Regions from separate parts of the Priestia sp. TGN 0903 genome, predicted to be linked through region 4. Evidence: predicted binding sites of a transcription regulator. Region 4 holds the regulator's gene; each other region holds the start of a gene.

Region 1 (4,219 bases), on a different contig from region 4:
AGAAACCTTCCACGTCATTGAAGTAGACCCCATGAACCGAACAGAAGAGATTTCTGAACCCTTTGAAATTGAAGGGTGGACAAAGTTTACATTTGAAGGGCGCGGCGATCAATATTCTTCTTTCAAATGGAACTTTAATCATTTTAATGGCACTGATTACGATGATAAAAACGGAAAAGAAGGTGTGTTTCGTATTGCCGGGGAAAACAAAAGCTGGAACGAAAATGTTGATCAAGAGTTTGGCAACTACGATTATTTAATGTTTGCGAATATTGATTACGACCACCCTGAAGTTCGAGAAGAAATGATCAAATGGGGAAAATGGTTAGCAGACACCCTGCAGTGCGACGGTTACCGATTAGACGCCATTAAACATATTAACCATGATTTTATTAAAGAGTTTGCTCACGAATTGTCCTCTTCTCAAGAAAAGCCATTTTATTTTGTGGGAGAGTTTTGGAATCCAGAATTAACAGCCTGTCAGGAATTTTTAGACGTTATTGATTATCAAATTGATTTGTTTGACGTATCGCTGCATTACAAACTGCATGAAGCCTCTCAGCAAGGAAGAGATTTTGATTTAACCACAATTTTTGATGATACATTGGTTAAGACTCATCCGTTGAATGTTGTCACATTTGTAGATAACCATGACTCTCAGCCAAATGAATCTTTAGAATCTTGGGTAGAAGATTGGTTCAAACAAAGTGCTTACGCTCTAATTTTACTTCGTGAAGACGGCTATCCTTGTGTATTTTACGGAGACTATTTTGGGATAGGCGGAGAGCATCCAATTGAGGGAAAAGAAAAAGATATTTCTGCTCTCTTGCACGTACGCTATGACAAAGCATACGGACAGCAAGACGATTATTTTGATCACCCGAATACCATTGGATGGGTAAGGCATGGTGTAGAGGAATTTGAGAAGTCTGGATGCGCTGTGGTGATGTCAAACGGCGAAGACGGCGAAAAGAGAATGTTCGTCGGCGAACACCGAAGCGGACAAACGTGGATCGACTTCACAAAGAACCGAGAAGACCAAGTTGTGATTGAAGAAGACGGCTACGGACACTTCCCTGTAAATGGCGGCTCTGTATCCGTTTGGGCTGAAGCATAAAAAAACAGTGGCCTGCGCCACTGTTTTTTTTACCATAGACCTAGCAGTTTCCACCACAAGCCGCCAATTCCAATCCAAATGATAATATGAATAATTGAAATTAAAAAGCCGAGCGACCACCATTTTTGCTGCGTTACATATCCACTACCGAAGAACACCGGTGCCGGTCCACTGCCGTAGTGAGTTAAACAGCCAAATAAATTGCTAAAGAACGCTAAAATTAATGCTGACAGTAACGGAGGCGCACCAGCGGCCACGATGACAGATAGAAATGCTGCGTACATAGCGCTGACGTGAGCCGTGTTACTCGCAAAAAAGTAGTGAGAATAAAAATACGCAATAGCTAGTACAATCAACGCCGTCATCCAAGACATATGACTAACAGTGCCTTTCATCAGATCACTGAACCAAGGAATCATGCCTAGATCATTTAAGAAAGTTGCCATCATAACCAAAACAGCAAACCAGACTAATGTATCCCATGCTCCCTGTTCTTTTTTGATGTCCGACCAGCTTAACACTTGCGTTAAAAGCAGCGCACATAGACCAATAAAAGCAGTTGTTGTTGCATTAATATTTAAATTAGCGCCAAAAATCCACAGCACAAGAAGAAGTAAAAATACCCCAATCATGTACCATTCTTCTTTCTTTAGCGGGCCCATTTCATTTAGTTTTTTTGCTGCAATTTCAGATGCTTCCGGCGTTTCTTTTAATTCTGGCGGATACAGCTTATAAATAACGAGCGGAATCACAATTAAACTAATAATTCCAGGTACGATTGCAGCCGCTGCCCATCCAACCCATGAAATAGTCTTTCCTGTAATTTGTTCCGTCATTTTAACAGCAAGAGGATTGGCCGCCATTGCCGTTACGAACATAGCCGATGTAATCATATCTCCTTGAAACGATACTTTTGTTAAGAAAGCACCGACTCTGCGCTCCGTACCGTCTCCAGTTCTCGATCCGTATGTTTCAGATAAAGAACGAATGATTGGAAGAATAATTCCTCCAGCTCGTGCTGTATTAGACGGCATTGCAGGTGATAAAAGTAAATCACTTACGATAAGAGAATACGATAGTCCCAACGTCTTTTTACCGAACAAACGAACAAAGATATAGGCAACCCTTGTTCCTAGACCAGTCTTAATAAAACCTCTAGAAATAAAGAATGCAATAACGATCAACCAAATCGTCGTATTTTGAAAACCGCTGAGCGATTGTTCAAGTGTTAATGTATTAGTTAATACAATAATGGTTAAAGATAAAATAGCTACACTGCCTAATGGCAATGGTTTAATGATAAGACCTACGATAGTAGCCACAAAAATAGCGAATAAGTGCCAAGCCTTCACATCAAGTCCGGACGGAGGTGTAATAAACCATAAAACAAGTCCGATTGCCAGACAAATTAATAAAGGAATAAACTTCACTTCGCCGGCAGGCTTTTTAGTTGTTTCAGCCATAATCTTTCTCCTTTCATGTTTTTAAATAATAATAGTAGTATGCTCTTTCCCCTTCGTACCCAATACTTGTCCCCTTTAAAATAAAATAATTGTAAAAATACGTTTCATAAGGATGATATTGTAAATTTGTGAAGTGTTGAGCATAATTCCTTTATTATTTTATCATACATATTGACAATTTTTATCTTTCACCTTCATTTTATTCCCTTCAAAATAGCTTGTAAGCGTTATTTCATCAAAATAAATAAGCTGCATGAGTTCATCATGCAGCCTTGCATTTAACGATTTACTTTTTGAATAAACACGACTTTGAGATAATCACCTGACTTAAATTCTTTTATTGTTTTAAAATCAGCTGGAAGAGAGAACTGCTCCATCATTTTGTAACGTTCCCCTTTTTCGTTAAAAGCTTTTTCAATAAACGAATGAAATTTTTTCATATCAAAATTACTTGCATTCGTCGAAGCTACAATGACACCATTTGGCTTTGTAAGAGCAATGGCTTCTTTTAATAAATCTTTGTAGTCTTTTGCCGCGCTGAACGTATGCTTTTTCGATTTAGCAAAGCTCGGCGGATCTAGCACCACAAGATCGAACGTCATATTCTTCTTAACCGCATATTTAAAATACTTAAAAACATCTTCCACAATAATGTCCTGTGCTTCGTGATCAATTCCATTTACACTAAATTGCTCAATTGTTTTTGCCAAGCTGCGATTGGCCAAGTCGACACTTGTTGTTTTCGCAGCTCCTCCAAGAGCGGCCGCCACTGAAAATGCGCCTGTATACGAAAACATGTTTAGAACGGTCTTTCCTTTTGCATATTTATCTCGAATCGTTTTACGGACGTCTCGCTGATCTAAAAAGACCCCAACCATCGCTCCGTCATTTAAATAAACGGCAAAACGAATACCATTTTCTCTTACAATTAAAGGGAACTCACCTTTATCCCCTACTACAAAATCATCTTCTTCAATATACTGCCCTTTTACGTTGAAACGTTTTTTCTGGTACAGCCCTTTAAAGTTAGGCGCAGATTTTAAAGCTTCAATAACGTATTCTTTAAATTGATAAATTCCTTCACTATACCAGCTCGTGACGTAATATCCGTCATAATAATCAATGATTAAGCCGCCAATTCCGTCACCTTCACTATTAAATACACGAAAAGCAGTTGTATCTTCAGACGCATAAAAATCGTGACGAGAGGCAATAGCTCGCTGAATTTTTCGTACAAAAAACGCCGCGTCAATTTGTTCACTTTTCTTCTTCGTCAGAATCCATCCGTAGCCTTTGTTTTGTTTTCCATAATAGCCTTTGGCTAAGAATTGATTTTTTGGAGTGACTAAGTTAATAATAACGCCTTCTTCTTGCAGTTTATGACCATCAACAAGCGCATCTTTTTCAATGAGTGGATAACCTTTATTCACTTTTTTAATAAAAGCTTCTTTGGCTATAACTTGTACTTCTTTTCTCATGTGTACACCCTATCTATTTAATTTAGTTCATTCTAGTTTTATCCATTTTACGAGAATAATCTACATTTATCTTAACATAGATAACCGGTAATGTTTCCAGTTACAAAATAGAAAAGCAGAGGATGCCTTGAAGCACCCTCTGCTTGATATGAATGAAAAAT
Region 2 (4,219 bases), on a different contig from region 4:
TAATCCCACGACTCCAACAATTTCTCCGTTAAAGAAAATAGGCAAATTCACGCCCGGTTTGGCTCCGCGCAGCGTGTCAGCCTGCTTCTGAGTAATTTCGTAGGAACTGCCGTTTTTTAATACCATCAACGCTCCTTCGTGGATTTGATCCATTCGATTTTTGTCACCAGACCCAATAATCACTCCTTTTTCGTTCATTACGTTAATGTTGCAATCAATAATCTCCATTGTTCTATACACAATTTTCTGAGCTAATTCTTTTGTTACGTATCTCAAGCCTGCTCCTCTCTTTCTTTACATTCCCATCTTTTTAGTTTCTTTATTAAAGTAGAATGATCGATACCTAATTCTTTCGCTGCCTGCCGGAGTGATGGACAATGTTGAATAGTCTCTTTAACGAGTCGCTGTTCAAACTGCTCCACTTTCTTTTTTAGAGGTAAATAATCACATTTTTCATCTTCATGATAAGTATGAAAAGGTAAATGATGGGCTTCGATTGTTTCTCCAGGAATAGACACAATCATATTCTCCACCATATTTCGAAGCTCTCTTACATTTCCTGGCCATTGGTAAGCTTCTAATACTTGCTTCGCTTTATTTGATATGCGCTTTTGGACGTAATACAAGCTGCAAAAGTAGGAAACATAATGATCAACCAGTAAACTGATATCCTCTTTACGTTGAGATAGAGGCGGAAGGCTGATTTCGACTACCTTTAAACGGTAGTATAAATCTTCACGAAACCTCCCCTTTTTAATAAGCTCTCCTAGATGTTGATTTGTTGCCGAAATGATTCGTATATCGATACTTTTTGTTTTAGTTCCTCCAATTTTCTGTACCTGCTTTTCCTGTAACACTCGAAGCAGTTTCACTTGCAAGGAAATCGGCATTTCACCAATTTCATCAAGCATCAAGGTTCCGCCATCAGCGAGTTCTAACAGTCCTATTTTCCCTTCTGTTCGAGCGCCAGTAAAAGCTCCCTTTTCATAGCCGAACAACTCCGATTCTAGCAACGGCTCAGGAATGGCTCCGCAGTTCACTTTAATAAATGGCTGATTGTTTCTATCGCTTGAATCGTGAATAAGGTTAGCGACTACTTCTTTTCCGGATCCTGAGGGACCTGATAGAAGAATACTTGTAGGAAACGGAGCTACTCGTTTGGCTTGCTGATAAACCAAGTTCATCCTATTGCTTTGAAACACTAGGGGCTGTTCCGAGCCATTCACTTTCACAGCGTATTTATTTGCATTCATATGCGAAAACTCTTTTACCTTTAACAGCTCTTTTTTAACTGCGTTTAACTGTGTAATATCCTGTACAGTGGTCACAACGAGCTCTATTTCACCTTGTTTGTTAAACACTGGATTTCCTGTTACCATAACGTCTCTTTCGCTTGAAATGGTTTGCATAATAGAGCGCTGCTGTTTTTCTACTAACACAAGTAGGGAAACAGATTGATCAATATATCCTTCATCGATAACGGTTTGCATATGCTTTCCTAATACGTCTCGTTTATTTGTTCCCGTGATTTTTTCATAAGCTTCATTTACATATATCGTTATTCCCTTTTTATTTACTACATATATTCCGTCCGTAGAGAATTCAATGATGGCCTGTAACGTTTCGTTCGTCAAATCTTTTTTCCCTTTAAAAGAAGTCATTGTTTCGCATTCCTTTCTTATGGTGAATTCCCGCCAACATATGTTGAAACTTTTCACCACTAACCATTCAATGCACAATAGCCTTTTTCCTTCTAAAAGCGGTGAATTTTTTCAGCACTTGGTTATAAGAACCGAGGAAAACGGCGCTAATATTTACTTTTCAAATACTGGCATAAAAATTGCAGTTTAGTATGTTGAAAGAATAGGAAAGAGTCTATCCATTTTAAAAAGGATTATTCTCTCCAGCATATAGGGTAAATGTAGTATAAAGCTATTTTGAAAGCGCAAACAAAAATCCAACTACGTTTAGGAGGCTATTATATGTGTAATATTATCAAACCTAACCCAAAGCTTTATGTGATGGACAACGGCTCGATGCAAATGGATAAAAACTGGATGCTTGCAATGCATAACCCAGCAACTGTTAAGAACCCTCAGGCACCTACGGAATTTGTAGAGTTTCCAATTTATACTGTATTAATTGATCATCCTGAAGGGAAAATTCTGTTTGATACAGCCTGCAACCCTGAATCAATGGGACCACAAGGGCGTTGGACTGAAACAACTCAACAAATGTTTCCTTACTCCGCTACAGAAGAATGTTATTTACCAAATCGATTAGAACAATTAGGGGTTGACCCTAAAGAAATTAAATTTGTTGTTGCCTCCCACCTTCATCTTGATCATGCCGGCTGCTTAGAATTGTTCACTAACGCCACTGTTATCGTTCATGAAGATGAGTTAAACGGCACTCTTCAGTCTTATGCACGCAATCAAAAAGAAGGTGCTTACATTTGGGCTGACATTGACGCCTGGATAAAAAATGACCTTCGTTGGAAAACGATTAAACGAAACGAAGATACCATCAAACTGGCGGAAGGAATTAATGTCTTGAATTTTGGAAGCGGACATGCTTGGGGTATGCTTGGTCTTCATGTTCATTTGCCTGAAACAGGTGGCATTATCTTAGCATCCGATACAATCTATACAGCTGAGAGCTATGGTCCTCCTGTTAAACCACCCGGTATTATCTATGACTCTCTTGGATATGCAAACACGGTTGAACGTATACGCCGTCTAGCCTACGAAACTAATTCGCAAGTTTGGTTTGGTCACGATGCAAATCAATTTCAGCAGTTCCGCAAATCTACTGAAGGTTATTACGAATGAAATCAAGCAGCTGCTTAATATAAAAAAATTTTCTATAAATCGGAGGGCAAACAAATGACCATTTCAAAACTAGTTTTCACCCCTCACAGCTACACAGGATGGGGATCACTTCAGCAACTGCTTCCGGAAGTAAAAAAATATGACCCTGCTCATATTTTAATCGTCACAGATCCAGTGTTAAAAGACATTGGACTTGTAGATAAAGTGAGTGCTCCTCTTATCCAAAATGGATACGAAGTAGATGTATATGCAGATACGGCACCAGAGCCGCCCTTAGCGCTTGGTGAAAAACTCGTATCTTACGCAAAAAGCCGAAAATTTGATTTAGTCATTGGAGTTGGCGGCGGTAGCGCATTAGATTTAGCAAAACTTACGGCCGTTTTAGCCGTTCACGACGGAGCTGTAGAAGAATACTTGAACTTAACTGGCACAAAACAAATTACGGAAAAAGGGCTTCCGAAAATTTTAATTCCCACCACTTCTGGCACAGGTTCAGAAGTAACGAATATCTCTGTGCTGTCTCTTGAAAGCAGCAAAGACGTCGTGACCCACGACCATTTGCTTGCGGACGCCGCCATTGTAGATCCCGAGCTTACGCTGAGCGTTCCTTCTAAAGTAACGGCGGCTACAGGGATTGATGCATTAACTCATGCCGTTGAGGCTTATGTATCGGTAAATGCAAATCCAGTAACGGACGCCTTAGCCCTAAAGGCTATACGCATGATCAGCTCTTCTTTAAGAACAGCTGTAGAAAATGGCGAAGATAAAGAAGCGCGAACTCAGATGAGCTACGGAAGCTATTTAGCAGGTCTCGCTTTTTTTAACGCTGGTGTTGCTGGTGTTCATGCACTTGCATATCCATTAGGTGGACAGTTTCATATTTCTCACGGTGAATCAAACGCCGTACTGCTTCCATACGTTATGGGCTATATCCGCAGCAGCTGCGTGACAAAGATGCGGGATATTTTTGAAGCACTAGGCGGAAACGCTACTTCTTTATCAGAAGAGAAAGCTTCTTATCAGTGTGTAAAACAACTGCAGTCACTTGTTAAAGACGTCGGCATTCCTCAAACCCTTCGCGGATTTGATATTCCAGAAAGTGCCCTTCAAAGGCTGACAGAAGATGGCGTCCAGCAAAAACGAATTCTTGCTCGCAGTCCTTTACCTCTTCATGAAAAAGACATACGAGCCATTTACCAATCGGCTTATGATGGAGCTATAGTGGAATCTGTGCACTAAAAAACTCCCCCTTATATAAGGGGGAGTTCTATTTATGCTGCTTTGGCCGTTGTACCAAAACGATTTTCTTTTGGATCGCTAGGCTGGCAGAATAACACAATTAGCCAAATACCGCCGATAAGTGGAACCAATGTAATAAGCTGCCACCA
Region 3 (4,219 bases), on a different contig from region 4:
CGATGTAGCAACTCTACCATCACGGAAGAGCGGTGATGGTAGAGTTGCTAGACCTAAGCGGCAGTCACCCTCCCTTGCGGGTTTGCGCCTGCCGCATATGTGAACCTTTTTGGGCAAATTCAGTGAAGTATTTTTGTGGTTGTCCTTTTGTGTTTTCTATTGAATGTAAGTTGGGTGGGCAGAATATAGTTGGTTTTTAAAAAGTGGGTAAAGGGGAGATTGAATGAAGGCGATGGTTGGGGTAAATGTGGCGGCGGCTGTTTTGTGCGGGGCGGTGATGTATGCGGGGACGCAGCACTGGCAAGAGCAAACGGAAGCACAGGCAAGTGAAGTGAAGTCCGCTGTTGTACATAAAGAAAAACAGTTTTCCGATGTATCTGCTTATACAAAAAATCTTCCAGACTTTATCACAAAGCAAATCCAGTCATCTATCGCAAATAAAAAACCTCTGACTCTTGTAATTGCCACATCCGCAAAGGAAGCAGGGTGGCCACAGCAGTTAAAAAAAGAGCTAGCAGCTACATATGGAAGCGATGTATTTACGGTTAAAACCCTTTCATATGGTAACGGGACAACGGATGAGCTTTTATCCTCGCATATTGCCGATCAAATTGATCAACTTCAGCCAAACATTATTCTGTTTGAAGCACCTCTTAAAAATGATTATCAGCACCTTACGCTAGATGAGACGCTTGAAAATACAGACAAGCTGATTCATCAGCTCAAAGACTTGAAAAAAACCCTTATGATTCAGCCGTCACAGCCATATATTTCACAAACGGAGTCCTATGAAGAAGGGGTAGAAGCGATCAGGGGAGTTTCTGAATCAAACTGGGTGTATTATATGAATCACTCGCTCATTTGGCCGTTTCATTTAGGAGAGTATATAAATAAAGACAGCGGCAATTTAACGAAAAAAGGGAATGAAGTGTGGGGAGAGTACGTTGTGAATTGGTTTACGGGAAAATAAAAAACAAGCCTTCTTTCTTTTGAAAGAGGGCTTGTTTTTTTCATAATTTTGCTAGATTGTGACTTTTCTTCGTTTTATAGTAGTAATTTTTGGTATCTCTACACTTATAAAGTTTAAAACCAAAAATCTCTAAAGGAGTCCAAACCTTTTTGATGTTTACGAGTGGCATTACAATCCTCCATTCTGTTCTTTATAGAGTTTATATTAATTCATTATAAAGAACTTAAGGGGGATAGTAAATACTATAAAGAACAGTTTATCTAAAAAATTCTTTATAAAGAATTTTTTGGAATAATTATTCTTGGTACATAAATAGTTAGAAGTGCTTGATCTGCAGTAGCCGCAATAGTCGATTTATCTGCTGATAAAAGGTAGATCACAAGATACTGAAACTATTGATTATTTTTTGTAGAAGTGATTTTTATCATAGCTCAGGTTATTTATTCTTGCTAAATTAATGTTGTGAAAAATATCACAAAATAAAATGAAAAGGCTGATCCAAATTAAAACGTAATTAGACCACTTATTTTTTTGCTTGCTGTTAAAGCAATGGGATCGCATACATACCATAACTATGTTAGATAACCTAACACATAAGTTGAACGATTCAGAAAATTCATATATCTTAAATATATCTTTAAAGATGCATAGAAAATATATCTTTGAAACAAGCAGGTATAGACGCCAGGGGAGGAATGGAAGATGCAAAAAAAGAAACTCGTATTGATTGGAAATGGAATGGCTGGAGTTCGAGCGATTGAAGAAGTATTGAAGGTTTCAAACGAAGCGTTTGAAATTACGATTTTCGGAAGCGAGCCGCATCCGAACTATAATCGTATTTTACTGTCAAAAGTGCTGCAAGGAGATACGAATGTTGAAGATATTACGCTAAACGATTGGAACTGGTATCAAGAAAACAATATTACATTATATACGAACGAAACGGTTACGAGTATCGATTCAGTAAAAAAAGAAGTAGCGACAAATAGCGGCAGAGTAGAATCGTATGATGAGTTAATTTTAGCAACGGGCTCTCTTCCTTTTATTCTTCCGATTCCAGGATCCGATAAAAAAGGAGTTACGGCTTTTCGAGATATAAAAGATACGGATGAAATGCTGCAGGCTTCTCAGCAGTATAAAAAAGCAGCGGTTATTGGAGGCGGACTGCTTGGATTAGAAGCAGCGCGGGGACTGTTAAATCTGGGGATGGACGTATCTGTAATTCATTTAGCTCCGTATTTAATGGAACGTCAGCTCGATCCAACAGCGGGCAAATTGCTTCAAAACGAATTAGAAAAACAAGGTATGAAGTTTTTGCTTGAAAAACAAACGGCAGAAATCGTCGGCGATGAGCGAGTTGAAGGATTATCTTTTAAAGACGGGACGTTTTTAGAAGCTGATTTAGTCGTGATGGCCGTTGGAATTAAACCAAATGTTCAGCTTGCAAAAGAAGCGGGACTTAACGTAAACCGAGGAATTGTTGTGAATGACTATATGCAAACGGATATTCCAAACATCTACGCGGTTGGAGAATGTGCAGAGCATAGAGGACTGGTATACGGACTGGTGGCACCTTTGTATGAACAAGGAAAAGTATTGGCAAAAGCGATTTGCGGGGCAGAAAAAGTGTCTTATGAAGGATCGCTTTTATCCACGCAGCTCAAAGTATCAGGTGTTGAAGTGTTCTCAGCAGGAGACTTCACAGAAGATGAAGAGAAAAAAGCAATCAAAATGTTCGATGAACAAGACGGCATTTATAAAAAACTTGTTCTGCGAGGCAATCAGATCGTAGGAGCCGTTCTTTTTGGAGACAGCAGCGACGGAAATCGACTGTTTTCAATGATTCAAAAGCAAGAAGATGTATCCGATGTCGCAAAAGTGACGATTTTACAGCCATCTGGCGGTAACGCGGGTGAAAGCTTAGTAGCAAGCATGAGTGCCGATGATATTATTTGCGGCTGTAACGGCGTAACAAAAGGTACGATTGTGGAAGCTATCCAAAAACAAGGATGCTCATCGGTTGGTGAAATCAAAGCTTGTACAAGTGCCTCTCGCTCCTGCGGAGGATGTAAACCGCTTGTAGCGGAAGTGCTTCAGCATACTCTTGGCGCTGACTTTGACGCGACGGCTCAAAAAGAAGCGATTTGCGGCTGTACGACTCTTTCAAGAGATGAAGTTGTCGAAGAAATTAAAGCAAAGGGACTTTCGCATACGCGTGAAGTGATGAATGTACTTGGATGGAATAATGAAGAAGGCTGTTCGAAATGCCGTCCGGCGCTGAACTATTATTTAGGTATGGTGAATCCAACCGGATACGTTGATGAACGCGAATCACGATTTGTGAATGAACGCATGCACGCGAATATTCAAAAAGACGGCACGTATTCTGTTGTTCCTCGCATGTACGGAGGCGTCACAAACGCAGAAGATTTACGAAAAATTGCAGATGTTGTTGATAAATATGAAATTCCGCTCGTAAAAGTGACGGGTGGTCAGCGTCTTGATTTGTTTGGTGTTAAAAAAGAAGATTTGCCTAGCGTATGGGAAGAGTTAGATATGCCTTCTGGCTACGCGTACGGCAAGTCGCTGCGCACGGTGAAAACATGCGTCGGCGAACAGTTTTGCCGTTTTGGCACGCAGGATTCAATGGGCGTTGGAATTGCGCTTGAGAAAAAATTTGAAGGACTATGGACGCCTCATAAAGTGAAAATGGCTGTATCTGCTTGTCCAAGAAGCTGTGCTGAGTCAGGCATTAAAGATATCGGCTTTATCGGAATAGACGGCGGCTGGGAAATTTACGTGGGCGGAAATGGAGGTACGCATCTTCGCGGCGGAGATTTGTTGTATAAAGTAAAAACAGACGAAGAATTGATGGATATTACAGGAGCTTATTTGCAGTATTACCGAGAAACGGCTAATTACTTAGAGCGTACGTCTGCATGGATTGAGCGCATGGGACTTTCGCACATTCAGTCAGTGCTTGATGACGCTGAGACGAGAAGAGAGCTGAATATGCGTATGGACGAAGCGTTATCTACGTACCGTGATCCTTGGAAAGAAATCGTCGAAAGCAAAAAGACGAAAAAAGAGCTGTTCGAAACAGTTGTCACATCATAATGCTGGAGGGAAATAAAAATGGTGAATAAAAACATTACAAAAGTATGCGTAGGATCGATTCATGATTTTCCGGTAAGCCTGGGTAAAACAGTGAAAGTAAACGGAAAAGAAATTGCGGTGTTTAAGCTATCA
Region 4 (4,219 bases):
ACACACAAAATATTGTTAATCTTGTTAAAGCAACGCCGTTCCTTATTGTCGTTACGTCTGTTATTGGACCAATACTAGAAGAGATTATTTTCCGAAAGATTATTTTTGGTTCTCTTCACAAACGATACAATTTCTTTATCTCTGCATTTATTAGTTCCCTTATTTTCGCTGCGGTACACTGGGATTTTAAACATTTACTTGTGTATACAGCTATGGGATTTGTATTTGCATTCCTTTATGCAAGGACGAGACTAATTGTTGTACCTATTATTGCTCATGTTTTGATGAATACAATCGTTATTTTATCTCAAACTATTTTTGCAGATAAAATTATAGAAATGCAAAAACAAGCAGAACAAATGCAGTTCATTTTTGGAGGCATGTTTTTATGAAGAATATCCCTTTAACACGAGGGTTTATTTATATTATTATGGGGATTTTATTCACCTACTTGGCAATTCAAAATGCCCAGGAAACCGTCTGGAATTTCCCCACAATCTTATTTGCACTCGTAGCCGCATTCGATTTCAGGTTTGCGGTTCGCATCTTTATCTTGCACTACAAAATTAAAAAATTGCAGCAGCAATATAAAAATCAAGATGATTCATCCAAATAAAAAAACCACTGTTTCAGTGGTTTTTTTACATACTAACATCTTCTCTTTCTTGCTCTGCCCTTGCCTTTAACACTTTGCGATACGAAATGCGGGAAATAATGATGCTGATTTCATACAAAATTAAGAGCGGCACTGTCACCATCATGTGCGAGAGCAATTCCGGTGGTGTAATAAGTGCGGCAATAACTAGCAGTACGAAATAGGCATATTTTCGAATTTGAGATAAAAACATAGGCGTTATAATTCCTAAACGCGTCAAAAACATAACGACGACAGGAAGCTGAAACAACAAGCCAAAAGGCAGTGTGAGCTGCATTAAAAAAGAAAAGTATTCATTAATGCCAATCACTTGGTTTACATTCAGCTCATCAGAAACGCGCGTCATAAAATCAACGACAAATGGAAACAACACAAAATAAGAAAAAGAGACACCGCCGATAAAGAGAAAAATGGAAACAGGAATATATCCAAGCGTTACCTTACGCTCTTTTTCATATAAACCAGGACTAATAAATGCCCAAAGTTGATACAGTGCAACAGGAGCTGCAAGTACACAGCCGATAATAACAGCAAATTGCATATAAATCTTAACTGGATCTGTTAACCGAAATGCATTCATCGTTAAATTCTTTGCCTCATCAGCATGCTGTAAATAGACAATAACCTTATCCGCTATAAAAAAGCCGCCAATTGTGGCAATCACAAAGAAAAATAAAACAATTAAAATGCGTTTTCGCAGCTCTCCTATATGATCATATATTGACATTTCTTGTTCGGTCATACTATGATCACCCTTTTACTCTTTGTCATCTACTTGACGCTGTTTATCTTTTTCACGATCTTCTGATGCACCGCTAGCGGCATGCTTAAACTCTCTAAGCGTTTGGCCCACTGATCTTCCTAGCTCCGGTAACCGTTTCGGTCCAAAAATAAGCAGTGCTACAATCGCAATAATAATCCAACTGCCTGCTCCAATCCCCATATTCCCACTCTCCTTATTAATTTAGACTTAAGGAAATCGTAACACAGTCCGCCTTATTCAACAGGATAATTTTTCAAAAAGTAGACGAGCGACTGTAATTCTACAGCAAGATCAATATGATGGAGTCGAATCTCATCCGGTACGTTTAAGCGTGCAGGAGTAAAGTTTAAAATTCCTTTAATTCCGCAACTCACTAAACGATCAGTAATTTGCTGAGCAACAGTGGCAGGAACGGTTAGAATCGCTACTGAGATGTCATCACTCATATAATCTTCCAATTGGTCAAGATGATAGACCGGCACGTCGCCTACTTTCGTACCGACTTTATCTTCTATCACATCAAAAGCGCACTCAATTTTGGTGTTATTATTTTTAATAAAATTATAATTTAAAAAGGCCGTTCCTAGATTCCCTACGCCAATCAGTGCTACTTTCGTTACTTCATCTTGGTCTAACGTTTTACGGAAAAATGTAAGTAAATAATTCACATTGTAGCCGTATCCCTTTTTTCCTAATGCACCAAAGTAAGAAAAGTCCCGACGAATAGTAGCAGAATCCACTTTCACTGCCTCACTTAACTCCGCTGACGACACACGCTGTTTACCAGAAGCATGCAAATTTTTCAAAAAACGATAATAAAGCGGCAATCGTTTAGCCGTTGCTTGTGGTATTTTTAATTGTTCAGTGTTCACGTTGTACCCCCTCAGTTCATGTATGTCATTACTAACATTTTCAAGTCATATTGCATTACCTTTCACAAAGCATCAACCGCTTTGAGGTAGCGCTTCCAATTCTCTCTCTTTTCTCTTGTTTTATATATACTCCGCTTCACACCTCGACGGCTTTTGTCTATTCAGCACTCCTTAAAGTCGGTATGTAGAACGAAGCAATTAGCCCTTCAAAGGATCGGTTTGTTAGTCATGACGGATTTTTTTACATCCATCATAGATAAGTTCAGAGATGCACTTATCTCTTATTTTAACATAGTATCCTGTATAAAATGTGCAGGTAAAATCATTTTATTTCATGAATCAAAACATTCGCTTCATCATTTGTCCTTGTCCCTCTACAAATTACAAACGCTTGTAGGAAGAACTTGTAGTTAAAAATATGTTAAAATACACTATGGATATACTACTAGAGGTGAAAAAATGATTATTCTACAATTGAACGGTATTACAAAATACTATGGGGCAGAACCCATTTTATCGAATATAAAGTTAGAAGTACAATCAAAAGACCGCATTGCCCTAGTGGGACGAAACGGTGCTGGTAAATCAACTTTATTAAAAATTATTGCTGAGCAGCTTTCCTATGACAGCGGAGAAATTATTAAACCTAAGGGTGTTTCCATTGATTATATGGGACAAGATACAGTTCTTGAGTCAACACTCTCCATATGGGAAGAAATGATGACTGTCTTTGCTCCATTAAAGAAGATGGAAAAAGAATTACGTACGCTTGAAACGAAGATGGGTGATCCAGACATTTTTAATGATTCAGTTCAATACGAAAAACTAACCAAAGAGTATGATCAGCTTCAAGTAACGTTTAAAGATTTAGGCGGCTATCAATATGAAGCGGATACACGATCTATTCTTCACGGTTTCCGTTTTTCAAACTTTGACTACAGCACCCCTATTTCCTCCTTAAGCGGTGGACAAAAAACGCGCCTGGCTCTTGCAAAACTGCTTTTAACAAAGCCTGATTTGCTTATTCTGGATGAGCCTACCAACCACTTAGATATTGAAACTTTAGCATGGCTGGAACAGTTTCTGCAAGGGTATGAAGGAGCTATTTTAATCGTTTCACATGATCGTTACTTCCTTGATAAAGTCGTAAATCAAGTGTATGAAGTCGTACAAAAAACAACGGTGAAGTACACGGGCAACTACTCTAAATACCTTGTACAAAAAGCAGAGCGATATGAAAAAGAGTTGCGTCAGTACGAAAAGCAGCAAGATGAAGTCGCAAAGCTGAATGATTTTATTCAGCGAAACATCGCCCGCGCATCGACTACAAAACGTGCGCAAAGCAGACGTAAACAGCTCGATCGAATGGAGTTAATAAATCGACCTAACGAAGGCGAAAAATCAGCTAGTTTTTCGTTTGAAATTGAACGTCAAAGCGGAAATGAAGTCTTAAATCTGGAAGATGTGTCTATCGGATATGATGAACACAACTATGTCGTCCAAGAGGCAAACCTTCGCATTAAAAAAGGGGAAAGCCTTGCGTTGGTTGGTCCTAATGGCGTGGGGAAATCAACTTTATTAAAAGGCATTGTGGATAAACTCAGCTTCAAGACTGGGACCATTTCCTTTGGCTCAAATGTAATGGTTGGTTATTACGACCAAGAGCAAGCCAATTTAACGTCTAATAAAACCGTTTTAAATGAACTTTGGGATGACTACCCAGCCAAACCTGAAAAAGAAATCCGTACAGCGCTTGGAAATTTTCTGTTTTCAGGTGATGATGTACTGAAAATCGTTTCCACGCTCAGCGGTGGTGAAAAAGCACGTTTGGCTCTTGCGAAGCTTATGCTTCAAAAAGCTAACTTCTTAATTTTGGATGAACCTACTAACCATCTTGATTTAGATAGCAAACAAGTACTCGAGAATGCG

Evidence for each region. Region 4 encodes Rex, which represses fermentation and respiration genes when NADH is low (regulators of the CRP and FNR family bind a similar motif). Its sites were predicted from a motif close to TTGTGAAATATTTCACAA; they were not measured.
Region 1: ACRPLY_RS21035 (anion permease) is a predicted target of Rex. The motif match lies at 2,707-2,724, and genes of this name have one in related genera.
Region 2: ahlS (AhlS family quorum-quenching N-acyl homoserine lactonase) is a predicted target of Rex. The motif match lies at 1,703-1,720, and genes of this name have one in related genera.
Region 3: nirB (nitrite reductase large subunit NirB) is a predicted target of Rex. The motif match lies at 1,431-1,448, and genes of this name have one in related genera.

What each region holds. Positions count from the first base shown of each region.
Region 1 is NZ_JBOZGL010000006.1:322,123-326,341, forward strand. It holds gene ACRPLY_RS21030 (alpha-amylase) at 1-1,117, shown strand, start outside; gene ACRPLY_RS21035 (anion permease) at 1,147-2,580, opposite strand; gene ACRPLY_RS21040 (class I SAM-dependent rRNA methyltransferase) at 2,859-4,058, opposite strand.
Region 2 is NZ_JBOZGL010000003.1:599,752-603,970, reverse strand. It holds gene ACRPLY_RS14130 (sugar diacid recognition domain-containing protein) at 1-276, opposite strand, end outside; gene ACRPLY_RS14125 (sigma-54 interaction domain-containing protein) at 273-1,661, opposite strand; gene ahlS (AhlS family quorum-quenching N-acyl homoserine lactonase) at 1,983-2,831, shown strand; gene ACRPLY_RS14115 (iron-containing alcohol dehydrogenase) at 2,886-4,070, shown strand; gene ACRPLY_RS14110 (DUF805 domain-containing protein) at 4,103-4,219, opposite strand, start outside.
Region 3 is NZ_JBOZGL010000004.1:252,832-257,050, reverse strand. It holds gene ACRPLY_RS15780 (SGNH/GDSL hydrolase family protein) at 224-970, shown strand; gene nirB (nitrite reductase large subunit NirB) at 1,673-4,087, shown strand; gene nirD (nitrite reductase small subunit NirD) at 4,106-4,219, shown strand, end outside.
Region 4 is NZ_JBOZGL010000021.1:3,739-7,957, reverse strand. It holds gene ACRPLY_RS26370 (CPBP family intramembrane glutamic endopeptidase) at 1-392, shown strand, start outside; gene ACRPLY_RS26365 (YdiK family protein) at 389-616, shown strand; gene tatC (twin-arginine translocase subunit TatC) at 642-1,397, opposite strand; gene tatA (twin-arginine translocase TatA/TatE family subunit) at 1,413-1,598, opposite strand; gene ACRPLY_RS26350 (redox-sensing transcriptional repressor Rex) at 1,652-2,290, opposite strand; gene ACRPLY_RS26345 (ABC-F family ATP-binding cassette domain-containing protein) at 2,750-4,219, shown strand, end outside.